Regions from separate parts of the Agrobacterium sp. CG674 genome, predicted to be linked through region 1. Evidence: predicted binding sites of a transcription regulator. Region 1 holds the regulator's gene; each other region holds the start of a gene.
The links. Region 1 encodes LexA, which represses DNA repair genes until DNA is damaged. Its sites were predicted from a motif close to TGTTCNNNNTGTGTTCNG; they were not measured.

Region 2: a site for LexA is predicted at 1,333-1,350, ahead of ACQZ51_RS14130 (ATP-dependent helicase). Genes of this name have one in related genera too.
Region 3: a site for LexA is predicted at 1,170-1,187, ahead of ACQZ51_RS02890 (PA0069 family radical SAM protein). Genes of this name have one in related genera too.
Region 4: a site for LexA is predicted at 1,669-1,686, ahead of ACQZ51_RS07895 (putative DNA modification/repair radical SAM protein). Genes of this name have one in related genera too.

The regions. Positions count from the first base shown of each region.
Region 1 covers NZ_JBNWDZ010000003.1:230,483-233,693, forward strand. Annotated here, with positions in the region: gene ACQZ51_RS10300 (ComEC/Rec2 family competence protein) at 1-444, shown strand, start outside; gene ACQZ51_RS10305 (glutathione S-transferase family protein) at 475-1,158, opposite strand; gene lexA (transcriptional repressor LexA) at 1,510-2,232, opposite strand; gene kdsA (3-deoxy-8-phosphooctulonate synthase) at 2,476-3,211, shown strand, end outside.
Region 2 covers NZ_JBNWDZ010000004.1:381,549-384,759, reverse strand. Annotated here, with positions in the region: gene ACQZ51_RS14130 (ATP-dependent helicase) at 1-1,292, opposite strand, end outside; gene ACQZ51_RS14125 (LysR family transcriptional regulator) at 1,456-2,346, opposite strand; gene ACQZ51_RS14120 (aldo/keto reductase) at 2,443-3,211, shown strand, end outside.
Region 3 covers NZ_JBNWDZ010000001.1:601,729-604,939, reverse strand. Annotated here, with positions in the region: gene moaB (molybdenum cofactor biosynthesis protein B) at 1-523, shown strand, start outside; gene ACQZ51_RS02895 (glycosyl transferase) at 536-1,063, opposite strand; gene ACQZ51_RS02890 (PA0069 family radical SAM protein) at 1,248-2,405, shown strand; gene ACQZ51_RS02885 (ribonuclease HII) at 2,656-3,211, shown strand, end outside.
Region 4 covers NZ_JBNWDZ010000002.1:563,657-566,867, forward strand. Annotated here, with positions in the region: gene ACQZ51_RS07885 (glycosyltransferase family 4 protein) at 1-961, opposite strand, end outside; gene greA (transcription elongation factor GreA) at 993-1,469, opposite strand; gene ACQZ51_RS07895 (putative DNA modification/repair radical SAM protein) at 1,692-2,924, shown strand; gene ACQZ51_RS07900 (UdgX family uracil-DNA binding protein) at 2,924-3,211, shown strand, end outside.

The sequences.
Region 1 (3,211 bases):
CGCCGCAAAACGCTGACGGACCAAGACAAAGCGAGAGAACGGCAGGAAATGCAGCGGGTTATTCTCAAAACAGATGGATTCACCTGCCGAAAAAACAGCTGGTGCATATCGAAATCCAAAAGCGGCGTCAGTGTTGCGGTGGTGCTCGACAGTGCATTCGCGGGATTGGCCTGCGATATCGCCAATATTGTCGTCACGACACGCAGCGTTCCCTTCAGCACCTGCCGTTCCGGCGCCATTCTCGTCACTGAGGAAACCTTGCGTCGCACCGGTTCTATGGAGCTATGGCTGGGCGATGCAACAAAGCCCGTCCTGACAGCAAGAGCTGCCATGCTGAGCGATGATCGGCCATGGACGGTGCACCGTCATTACGACTGGCGCGACAAAAGCTTCAACACAGTAATTCCGGCCCATATCGAACACCTGCTCGCAGTCCGCCCATAGCCATCGCACCTCTGAACGTGCCGCTGCACGTCACGACGTGACAGCGCGCAAATCCGCTAGCCATTCCCCCACATTCCGCGCCTCGGCCTCATGCGCATCATCGCGCCACGGTTCCAGAAGGGCTGCCTGTTCCCATTCTCGCATTGCCGGAAGGGATAGGAGGTGATCCATATAGTTCTTAGACGCGGCAGACAGCACAGTTCCATATGTCTGGAACCGAAACGCAACCGGGCAGAAAAACGCATCCACAGCCGTGAATTCGGCCCCGGCCAGGAATGGACCGCCATGGGCTGCCAGCCCTTGCTGCCACAAGGCGTCGATCCGGGAAATATCTCTCCGCAATGCTTCGGATATGGAAGATGGCCGTATTCTAAGACCAACGCTCATCGGATGGTTGTTGCGCAACGTGGAAAAGCCCGCATGCATTTCCGCAGCGGCAGAGCGAGACCAGGCCCGGGCCTTGGCATCCGCTGCCCAAACGCCATCATGCTTTTCCGCAAGATATTCGGTGATGGCGAGCGATTCCCATACGGTCAGATCGCCATCCACAAGACATGGAACTTTCGATGTCGGTGAAAACTCCGAAAATGCATGGTCCTTGTCATCGAAACGCATGAATCGCTCAGAAAATTCAATTCCGAGCGTGCGCATCAGCACCCAGATTCGCAGTGACCAAGACGAGTAATTCTTGTTGGCGATGAAAAGTTGATACATGAGCAGCGCTCCTGAAAGGCAGCGATCAAAAAGAAGAAGACTATCAATAACCCAGAGAATTTCTTGCATAAAGCCATGCACAGCGATGGCATCATTCAAATTATTTGATGGCCGTAACCAGCTTGGCGATCAATGTGGGTCACAAACGGCATTCTAAACGCAGCAGCCAATTCCCATGCAAAATCTCTGCCGCTATAACGGAAATCCGCTACAAAGCACACAATCACAGTGGAATGGATACCCGGCTAATAAGTTTCATCCTTGTTGTCGCTGCGTGGTGACTTGAGGCCCCGCGAGCGCAACAGAATTAAGACTCCGTATGAAACGCGCGTGCAGAGCTTTCCAAGCTGATCAGTGATAACGCCTGATCAGACCAACCAGCTTTCCCTGAATCTTGACTCTATCCGGTCCAAATATGCGGGTTTCATAAGCAGGGTTCGCAGCTTCCAGTGCGATAGAGGCGCCGTTGCGACGGAAGCGCTTGAGCGTTGCCTCCTCTTCGTCCACCAGAGCCACGATGATATCTCCGGGATTTGCGGTGCTGGTATCCTTGATAATGACGGTATCGCCGTCAAATATACCGGCTTCGATCATCGAATCGCCTTTAACCTCAAGCGCGTAATGCTCGCCTGCACCCAGCATATCCATCGGCACGACCACATCATGAGTGTTGTTCTGGATGGCGGAGATTGGCACGCCCGCTGCAATGCGTCCCATGACCGGTACGCTGACTGATTCGGAGTTTCTGCTGTTGGAAGATGATGGCTGAGGCCGTTGTTCGACCGCTGCAGCTTTGCCCAGACTGCCTTCAATAACGCTTGGCGTGAAGCCGCGCTGTGGCTTTTCTGGGGGTGAATATGATTCGGGAAGCTTGATAACCTCAAGCGCACGGGCTCTATTTGGTAGCCGGCGAATGAAACCGCGCTCCTCCAAGGCTGTGATCAACCGATGGATGCCTGACTTGGAGGCAAGCTCGAGTGCATCCTTCATTTCATCGAAAGATGGTGGCACGCCGGACTCTTTCATTCTCTCATGAATGAATAGAAGCAGTTCCTGCTGTTTGCGCGTGAGCATGAAGAGACCCTTGACGATTCGAGGCGGAGATTCGGGAAACAAATACAGAACGAACACTATCTGTTCCATATGTGTTCTGCAATCCCTTAAAACTCAGTGAAAGTACAAACGAGTTTCAACGTTGCCCACAATCCCGCCGAATACCGCTCCTATACCGTGACTCGCTGTCGGCTTACTGCTACATGCGTTGCTAAGATCGGGCGTGATGCCCGTGCACTGTTTCATTTGTTCCAAGGGAAAACCATGAGTGCGACGAACAATCTGAAGGTCATTGCCGGCGAGGGCGCTGGAGCGGTCTCTTTCTCGAACACCGAACGATTTTCCCTGATTGCCGGTCCGTGCCAGATGGAAAGCCGCGACCATGCTTTCATGATTGCCGAAACGCTGGCCGAACTCTGTGGCAAGCTGGGAATCGGTCTGGTTTACAAATCATCCTACGACAAGGCCAACCGCACCTCGCTTTCGGGCCAGCGTGGCATTGGCATCGACAAGGCGCTTGAAGTTTTCGCAGAATTGAAGGCGCAGTTCGGATTTCCAGTCTTGTCGGACATTCACACCGAAGAGCAGTGCGCCATTGTCGCGCCCGTCATAGATATTCTGCAGATTCCGGCATTTCTCAGCCGTCAGACGGACCTGCTGGTGGCTGCTGCAAAGACCGGCCGAGTGATCAACGTAAAGAAGGGCCAGTTTCTGGCACCTTGGGACATGAAGAACGTGCTGGCCAAGCTAAATGACAGCGGCAACTCCAATGTGCTGCTGTGCGAGCGTGGTGCATCCTTCGGCTACAATACTCTAGTGTCGGATATGCGCTCACTGCCAATCATGGCATCGCTCGGTGCGCCAGTGATATTCGACGCGACCCATTCGGTTCAGCAGCCGGGCGGGCAGGGTGGCTCGACGGGCGGTCAACGCGAATTCGTGGAAACATTGGCACGCGCGGCGGTGGCAGTTGGTGTTGCCGGTCTTTTCATAGAAACGC
Region 2 (3,211 bases), on a different contig from region 1:
CGGAACCCCGCAACCCGGTCACGCGGGTTCTGGGCGAAACGCAGCACCGCCAGCATGTCCTTCACATGGGCACTGTCGAGAAATTTCAGGCCGCCGAACTTCACGAAGGGAATGTTTCTGCGCGTCATTTCGACTTCGAGCGCCCCGCTGTGGCTGGATGTGCGAAACAAGACGGCCTGCTGTTTCAGCGTCATCCCGGTTTCGCGATTGGCCAGCACCTGCTCGACAATGAAATTCGCCTGTTCGGTCTCGTCTTTGACTGTCACCAGTTTGGGTCGTTCGAGCGATTCCCGCTCGGTCCACAGGTTCTTGGTGAAACGCTCGCGCGCCAGTTCGATCACGCCATTTGCTGCTGCGAGAATGGGCTGGGTCGAACGGTAGTTCCGGTCCAACGTGATGACATCAGCGGCAGGGCTGAAGGACGCCGGGAAATCGAGGATATTCCTGACCGTCGCTGCGCGGAATGAGTAAATCGATTGGGCGTCATCACCAACGACGGTCAAGCCACGTCCGCCGGGCTTGAGTGCCATCAGGACAGACGCCTGCAGCTTGTTCGTGTCCTGATATTCGTCGACCATGACATGGTCGAAGCGATTGCCGATATCATCGGCAAGATCAGGATCGCTGACCATCTGCGCCCAGTAGAGCAGGAGATCGTCATAATCGAGCACGTTCTGCGCCTGCTTGGCCTCGACATAAGCTCCGAACAATTCCTTCAACTGTTCTTCCCAGGTGGCCACCCATGGATAGTGCAGGCGCAGGATTTCGCTCAGTGGCATCTCCGAGTTGACCGCCCTTGAATAGATCGCGAGACAGGTGCCCTTGGGCGGGAAGCGGTTTTCCGTCTTGGAGAAGCCAAGCTCGTGCCGCACGAGGTTCATGAGGTCCGCGCTGTCCTCACGATCATGAATGGTGAAGTCGAGATTGAGACCGATCTGCTCGGCATACATCCTGAGCAGTCTCGCACCGATACCATGGAAAGTCCCGGACCACGCAAGCGCGTCTGTGAGGATGCCAGCATTGGCACCCAGAACATTGCGGCAGATCCGCTCGACGCGACGAGCCATTTCCGAGGCGGCTCTGCGCGAAAAGGTCATCAACAGAATGCGGCGCGGGTCTGCACCATTGACGATGAGGTGAGCCACACGATGCGCCAGCGTATTGGTTTTGCCAGAGCCAGCGCCAGCGATGATCAGCAGCGGCCCCGCCGTGTTGCCCTCCGCCAACCCCACGCCATGCTCGACGGCCCGGCGCTGCTGCTCATTCAATTTTTCCAGATACGCAACTGCCATAAGAGCTCACTTGATGCCGAGAGTGAAGTTGGATGGCCTAACGAACAAATGCGGAACATACATGGTCGCTGGACGATTTGGAAGGTTGTTTTTCATATCTCTAAACAATCATCCATCGCGGGATGGTCTGCTTAAAATCGCGGGCCAAAAGCGTGGCGGCATTTCATGCCACCTTAAGGGCAGCGATCAGCGCCCTCAAAGCTGGTGGCGATTGTCTGCGGCTGGGGTGATACAGGAAAAAACCAGGATAGCTTGGACACCAGTCCTCCAGAACCTGAACAAGGGTTCCTGCTGCGATCTCGTCAGCGACATCATGCTCATTGATGTAACCGAGCCCCGCGCCGGCACGAACGGCAGCAGCCGGCAGATCGCCATCATTGGCCACCAGGGGGCCGCTGGTGCGGATATTGATCTCTTTGCCGTCTTTCTCAAATTCCCAGGGTAGCAATCCGCCTGATGTCGTCAGCCGGTAGCCGATACAGGCATGGCGTTCGAGGTCGTATGGGGTCAACGGGGGAGGGTAGCGCTCGAAATAGGACGGCGTGCCAACCACCACCGTCCTTAAATCCGGGCCTACCTTCACCGCGATCATATCCTTGGCAACGGCCTCTCCCAGCCGAATACCGGCATCGAAGCCGGCGGCCACGATATCCGTCAGTCCATCGTCGATGTTGACCTCAACCCGCACATCCGGATTGGCCAGTAGAAACGCTGGCAGTTTTGGCAGAAGCACCATGCGGGATGCATAGGCGAAAGTGGTGATCCTGACCGTGCCGGAAGGGTTGTCGCGCCACTCCGCCAACGCTTCCAACCCGCTTTCAATATTGGCAAGCGCAGGATTGAGTGATTGCAGTAGGCGTTCACCCGGTTCAGTCGGTGCCACACTGCGCGTGGTGCGCGATAGGAGCCGGACGCCCAACCGCTCCTCCAGTCCGCGCATCGCATGGCTCAGCGCCGAGGGCGACATGCCGAGAATCGCAGCAGCACGGGTAAAGCTGCGCTCGCGGGCAACGGCAGCAAAGGCCAGGAGATCATTGAGTTCATTTCGTTCCATTCATGCACTGTGCTCATAAGTTCATGCCGCTATCAATGGCTTATCCTCACAGACGCCGATCGCTACACCTGTTGCATCACAACGATGGAGACACCGATGGATCTCACCAGTTACCGCACGCTTGGCAAGTCCGGCCTCATCGTCAGCCCGTTGGCACTCGGCACCATGACCTTCGGCGCAGAGCGCTGGGGCGCTGGCGACAAAACTGCGCGCGCAATTTTCGACGCCTATGTCGAAACCGGTGGCAATTTCATCGACACTGCGGATGTCTATTCCGCAGGCCGCAGCGAGGACATGCTCGGGACTTTTGTTTCCGACAGCAGCATGCGTGATCGGTTGGTGATCGCGACCAAATCCGGTTTTCCGCGCGGGCAGGGCACACCTTTGTGGGGTGGCAACGGTGCCAAGAACATTCGGATGGGCATAGAAGGCTCGCTAAAGCGGCTGAAAACCGATTACATCGACATGTATTGGATGCATGTGTGGGACCGCACGACTCCAGCAGAAGAGGTTTTGCAAACGCTGTCCGATGCGGTTCGCGCTGGCAAGATCCTGCATTATGGTTTTTCCAACACGCCTGCCTGGTATGTGGCAAAGGTCGCAACACTTGCAGAAGCGCATGGTCTGCCAAAGCCGATCGGCTTGCAATATGCCTATTCGCTGATTGACCGTGGCGTGGAACTGGATCTCATTCCGGCTGGTGCCGAATTTGGTTTGGGAATGGTGCCATGGAGCCCGCTTGGCGCTGGTCTGCTGACAGGGAAATACGGTCGCGACAAGATCAGCGACGCCAACCGCTCGGCCGCACTGCCAGACAAGGCCGGAACCGTGAGCGAAGGTGAAAGCGATGGGCGCCTCAATGGTG
Region 3 (3,211 bases), on a different contig from region 1:
CGCTTTTATACCGGTTGGCATCGCGGTTTTGACCGTTTCCGACACCCGCACACTCGCAGACGACAAATCCGGCGACACGCTGGCTGCCCGCATCGTTGATGCTGGCCATATGCTTGTGGACCGTGCCATTGTGCCGGATGACAAGGTCGCCATCCTTGAGCAGGTCCGTAGCTGGACCCTATCCGACGCGATTGATGTTGTGATTACCACTGGCGGGACGGGTTTTACCGGACGCGATGTCACGCCAGAGGCGCTGGAGCCCCTGTTTGAAAAGCGTATGGACGGCTTTTCCGAGGTCTTTCACCGCATATCCTATGACAAGATCGGCACATCCACCATCCAGTCACGCGCAACAGCAGGTCTTGCCAATGCCACTTTCATTTTCGTCCTGCCGGGTTCTCCTGGTGCCTGCAAGGACGCATGGGATGGCATCTTGAAAGCACAGCTGGACTACCGCCACATGCCCTGCAATTTCGTGGAAATCATGCCGCGCCTTGACGAGCATTTGAAGCGCGGCGCATAGATCAAACGTCTGCTAGGACGTTTTACGCAAAGCCCAGGCTGGAATGAGTTCTGCGGTAAGGCGCCTCGCCTTCTGTCCCTTCAGGAAAATATCCAGTCCGATGTGACCCAGCCTTCCGCTGGATTGCGCCACCGCATCCGCCTTCCTCAGCAGCAGGCCGTACTCCAGCGGGCGGCTTCGATGGGTCAGGCGTGATAGCAAAGATGGACGGTAATGGCGCGACGGCGCAAATCTGGCAGGGCGCGTGTTCAGCGCCGTATATTCCATAATGTCCTCAATCCAGCCGCTCTGTGGGCGGCCGCCGGGTTCCATCAGCAAAATCCATTCACCGCGCGCCGAGGCGATGATCTGGCCCATATCCCAGTCTGTTTCAAACCGGCAACCCGCCGCCTCTGCTACGCGAGACGAGCCGTCCGTCGAGCCATGATCAAGGATGATCACGTCGCTCACCAGCCCCTCCACCGCACCGGAAACGAGCGTGGACAGGGTATGCGCAAGTTCCGGCTCCTGATCCCGGCATTCCATAATCACTGTCAGCATGTCTTAGGCAAGCTTGTAATCCCCAGCTTCGGAAACACGATCTGATTTCCTCATTAAAATTTTTAACGCAAGGCAGAGCAAATTGCTATCGAGTCTTTCGGTATTTTGTTCTTGTCTTGTTCTCATTCCTGCTTTATGAATCGGGTCATCCACCAAGCCGGTTCACCCGGTCAGGAGTATCCAGATGAGACAACATGTGCTTTCGGGGCAGGCTGCTTTCCAGCCGGGCCATACGCCAGATATTGCCAATGCTCTGGCCGACGCATCGGGTCTACGGATCGAGATCGACCGTCGGCGCGGACGTGGGGCGGGTATCAATCCGGGCGGACGTTTCGAGACCCTGCAGCACGAGGCCGTGGATGACGGCTGGCAGATCATCGAGGAACTGCCGGAGTTTCGCACTGAGGTTCAGGTCGAAAAGCCACGCAGCATCATCACGCGCAATGATTCGCCTGACATTCCCTTTGATCGCTCCATCAATCCCTACAGGGGTTGTGAACATGGCTGCATCTACTGTTTCGCAAGACCTTCGCACAGCTATATGGGGCTATCGGCAGGGCTGGATTTCGAGGCAAAGCTGTTTGCAAAGCCCGACGCTGCTAAGCTTCTAGAACGCGAGCTCGGCAAACCGGGATACAAGGCACGGGTCATCGCCATCGGCACCAATACCGATCCTTATCAGCCGATCGAGCGGGAATGGCGCATCATGCGCCAGATCCTCGAAGTGCTGGCGAAGGCCGAGCATCCGGTTGCCATTGTCACCAAGTCCGGGCTGATTACCCGTGATATCGACATTCTAGGACCGATGGCCGCTAAGGGCCTCGTGAAGGTCGGCATTTCCGTCACCACCCTCGACCGCAAGCTTGCCCGCAGCATGGAGCCACGCGCATCGACACCGACCAAGCGTCTGGAGGCAATCAAGACGCTGACAGAGGCTGGCATTCCCGTGGCAGTAATGATGGCACCTGTTATCCCTGCGCTGAACGACCATGAAATCGAACGGGTGCTGGAGGCCGGGAAAGCGGCTGGGGCTACGGAAGCATCCTATGTTCTCCTGCGCCTACCGCTGGAGGTGAGCCCGCTGTTTCGCGAATGGCTACTCAGAAACTATCCGCACCGCTATCAGCACGTCATGTCGCTGGTGCGCTCGATGCGTGACGGCAAGGATTACGATGCTGAATTTGGCAAGCGGATGAAGGGTGCCGGTCCCTATGCCTGGCAGATTGGACGGCGATTTGAGATGACGACCAAAAGGCTCGGCCTGATCCGGCGCGGCATCCAGCTCCGAGACGATCTCTTCATCGCGCCGGGTGGAGCCGGTGTGCAGCTCTCCCTGCTCTGATTATTGCTGGACCTGAGAGGGAAACCACGCAGGTCTATCGCTTAAGAATACCCGTCAGCGTCTATGCCCTGCGCTGCGGGTTGCGCCCCCGGCAAACTGCCGCCTCGCAAGGGTTCTACTCTTTCAACTCCGCCGAAAGAGTTCTGGAGGTCATGATGCCTCAACAGCAGCCCTCCGCCCCGTGGGTTGCTGTGCGCACCCTGCGACCGGGGGCTTGCAGGAGATCGGTTGCCTGTGCGAGTTTCGCCCTATGAAACAACGCACAGCATCCGATTCTCCTGCCCTCTTTGATTTGACCGATAAAGGCCCGGATTTCAGTCTGGAACTCGAGGCGAAGAAGCGTGGTGAGTGGCCGGTTGCCGGCACGGATGAAGCCGGGCGCGGCCCGCTGGCCGGACCTGTTGTCGCCGCAGCCGTTATTCTCGATCCCGACAATATCCCCGACGGTTTGAATGATTCAAAGAAGCTCTCCAAGGCGCGGCGTGAGGTGTTGTTTGACCAGATCCTCGCAACATCGATTGTGTCCATCGCCTCATCGGGACCGGCTCTTATCGACCGCATGAACATCTTGCGTGCGAGCCTCGATGCAATGCGCCGCGCTGTGTTGGGGCTCCAAACCACGCCCGCACTCGTGCTCGCTGATGGCAGAGACATCCCACCGGGAATTCCCTGCCTCGGAAAAGCTGTGATTAAGGGTGATGGCCGTTCTGTCTCGATCGCCGCCGCGTCAATCGTCGCAAAGGTCACGCGTGATCGAATGATGGAGAAAGCAGGCCTGCTGCATCCTGCCTACGGCTTTGGATCCC
Region 4 (3,211 bases), on a different contig from region 1:
CCTCGACGCGCTTTTTGTCGTCGCTCATCCAGCTTGTTGCGGCTTGGCTCATGGCATGAAGATCGTCGCGTGGAATGGTGGCTCCGGTTGCATGCTCCACAATCAGCTCAGGGAATGCGCCGACATCGGTCGCGATAACCGGCACGGCCGTTGCCATTGCTTCCAGGGGTGTCAGGCCAAAGCCTTCCCAGCGTTGAGGGGCGATGAAAAGGTCGAGGGTGCGATACCATTCATTGATGTTGGTGTGCTCGCCCACAAAGAGAATGCGGTCCGCAAAGCCTGCAGCGCGCACCTTTTCCTTCAGACTATTTTCGAATTCCACATGCGGCCCGGTGGCGCGGCCAGCAATGATGGCAGACCAGCCCTGATGGTTTGGCAATGTGGCGATCATGGCATCCACGAAGAGGTCCGTGCCCTTCTGGTGGCGCACGCGGCCAAAGCAGCCAACATATTTCTGGTTGGCATCGAGGCCGAGGGCGCGTTTCGCCTCCGCCTTATCGGCGGGTGGGCAGAAGCGGTTTGTATCGATGCCGTGCATGATCACGGTGCTGGGAAGGTCCATATAGGACGCCGTCTTGTTGCTGGTCGCGATGATGGTATCCATGCGCGAAATCAGAAACTTCGTCCAGCCGCTATGCTTGCGCTGGGACGCTGATGTGAAGACAACTTTCAGCTTCATGCGCAGCACATCCCGCATGAGAATGGCAGGCAGCATCTCGATATTGCGCCGCGCATGCCAGACGCGCGGCTTGTGTTCAGGCCCCATTTGCCAGAGCTTCCACAGGTCACGAAAGCGAACATGCGGCAGGCTGCCGGGCAAGCCAGGGCCGATAGCTGCCACCTTCTGCCCCTGCCTGTTCTGAACAGGCAGAAGCTGAATAATGGTGGAGGTTACGCCAGAAAGCCTGCGCTTGAAATTCGGCGCAAGCACCTGGACATCGGCCAAGTCAACATGGGGCAAGATTGGATAACTCGGGGCAGGGGGCCGCTAATCAACCCCAGTTTACGGAGAGGATCTCATAGCCGCGCGAGCCGCCGGGTGCATTCACCTCGATGCTGTCGCCAACTTCCTTGCCGATCAGCGCGCGGGCGATTGGCGAGGAGATGGAAATGCGGCCCTGCTTCACGTCGGCTTCCTGGTCGCCCACGATCTGATAGGTCTTCTGCTCGTTGGATTCTTCGTCGATGAGCTTGATCGTCGCGCCAAACTTGATGGTGGTGCCAGACATTTTCGACAGGTCGATAACCTCGGCGCGGGCCGTCAGGTCTTCAAGTTCGGCAACGCGGCCTTCATTGTGGCTCTGCGCTTCCTTGGCGGCGTGGTACTCGGCATTTTCCGAGAGGTCTCCATGGGCGCGTGCTTCGGCAATGGCTTCGATGATGCGCGGACGCTCCTCCTGCTGGCGGAAGCGCAGTTCTTCCTGCAACTTGATGAATCCACCCTGCGTCATTGGCACTTTTTCTACCATTTTTTCTTCCTTCGCATTCGATCTACGGTACCCGCAGACACAAAAAGAAACAGGTTCCGGAGCAAAACTACGGAACCATGTCAAAATCACAATTTCCGACACTATATCAGAAGACCGGAGTGATTTGCCAGATAATTTGAAGTCATCCATTTCTAGCAGATTTACGAAGTAATAATATTCCTATATTGACTGCGAGCGCAAGAACATATAGTGAACATTGCTATGAAAAAGTCAATAAAAGAGCGTTTGGCAGTCCTTTCCGATGCTGCAAAATATGATGCATCCTGCGCCTCCAGCGGTACGTCGAAGCGCAATTCGTCGGCGTCCGGCGGGTTGGGTTCAACCGAAGGCTCCGGCATTTGCCATGCTTATGCGCCGGATGGGCGATGCATTTCGCTACTGAAGATTCTGCTCACGAATTTCTGCATTTATGATTGTGCCTATTGCATCAACCGGTCCTCCAGCAATGTTGAGCGGGCGCGGTTTACGGTGGAGGAGGTCGTCTGGCTAACACTCGAATTTTATCGCCGCAATTACATCGAGGGGCTGTTTCTGTCGTCGGGCATTATTCGGTCTTCAGATCACACGATGGAAGAGCTGGTTCGGGTGGCAAGAGAATTGCGCGTCACCCATGGTTTTCGCGGCTACATTCACCTCAAGTCCATTCCCGAGGCATCGGCTCATCTGATCGAGGAGGCCGGGCTCTATGCGGACCGCTTGTCGATCAACATCGAGCTGCCGACCGATAGCGGCATCAGCCAGTTCGCGCCGGAAAAACAGCCAGTGAATATCCGCAAGTCCATGGCTGATATTCGCTTGAAAATCGAGGAGGCGGGTGAGCCGACGCTTCAGACCAAACGGGTCAGGAAGTTTGCACCGGCCGGGCAGAGTACGCAGATGATTATTGGTGCCGATGGCGCCAATGACACCACCATTCTGTCCACCAGCGCGCGGCTTTATGGCAGCTACGGTTTGCGGCGCGTCTATTATTCGGCATTCAGCCCCATCCCGGATTCGTCGAAAAACCTGCCACTGATCAAGCCGCCCTTAATGCGCGAACATCGCCTGTATCAGGCAGACTGGCTCTACCGCTTCTATGGCTTCGATATTGACGAGATCGCCTCCACCCAGAAGGACGGGATGCTGGATCTGGATATTGATCCTAAGCTGGCATGGGCTCTCGCCAACCGCCAGCAGTTTCCTGTCGATGTGAACAAGGCGGATCGCGAGACGCTGCTGCGCGTTCCCGGCTTCGGCACAAAAACGGTGAAATCCATCCTTTCGTCGCGCCGGTTCCGGCAATTGCGGCTGGAAGACATCGCGCGGTTTGGCGTGTCGTTGAAGAAGGTCAAGGCATTCGTTGTCGCAGTTGGGTGGTCTCCGGGCAAGTTGACGGAGCGTCCAGACCTGCGGGCCATGTTTGCGCCGCAGCCAGAACAATTGTCGTTGCTTTAATGTATTTGATTTCGCTGGAGGGGCGGGGGGATTTTACCGAGTGGCGCGATGCCGCCCGGCGTTTCCTGTCGGCAAATGTCGCACCACACGAAATCGATTGGCGGTTTCGGGGTGAGGAAACCGGCCTGTTTGGTTTTGAAGAGGGCGACCGCGTTCCAGAGGTTGATGTGACGGCCAGCGTGAACGTTCCTGCGGCCTTCATGCCCCTTGCGCAAACCATCATCTGTCACAGCGATCCGGCCCGTTTCGCTCTGCTCTATCGTCTCCTGTGGCGGCTCCAGAAGGAC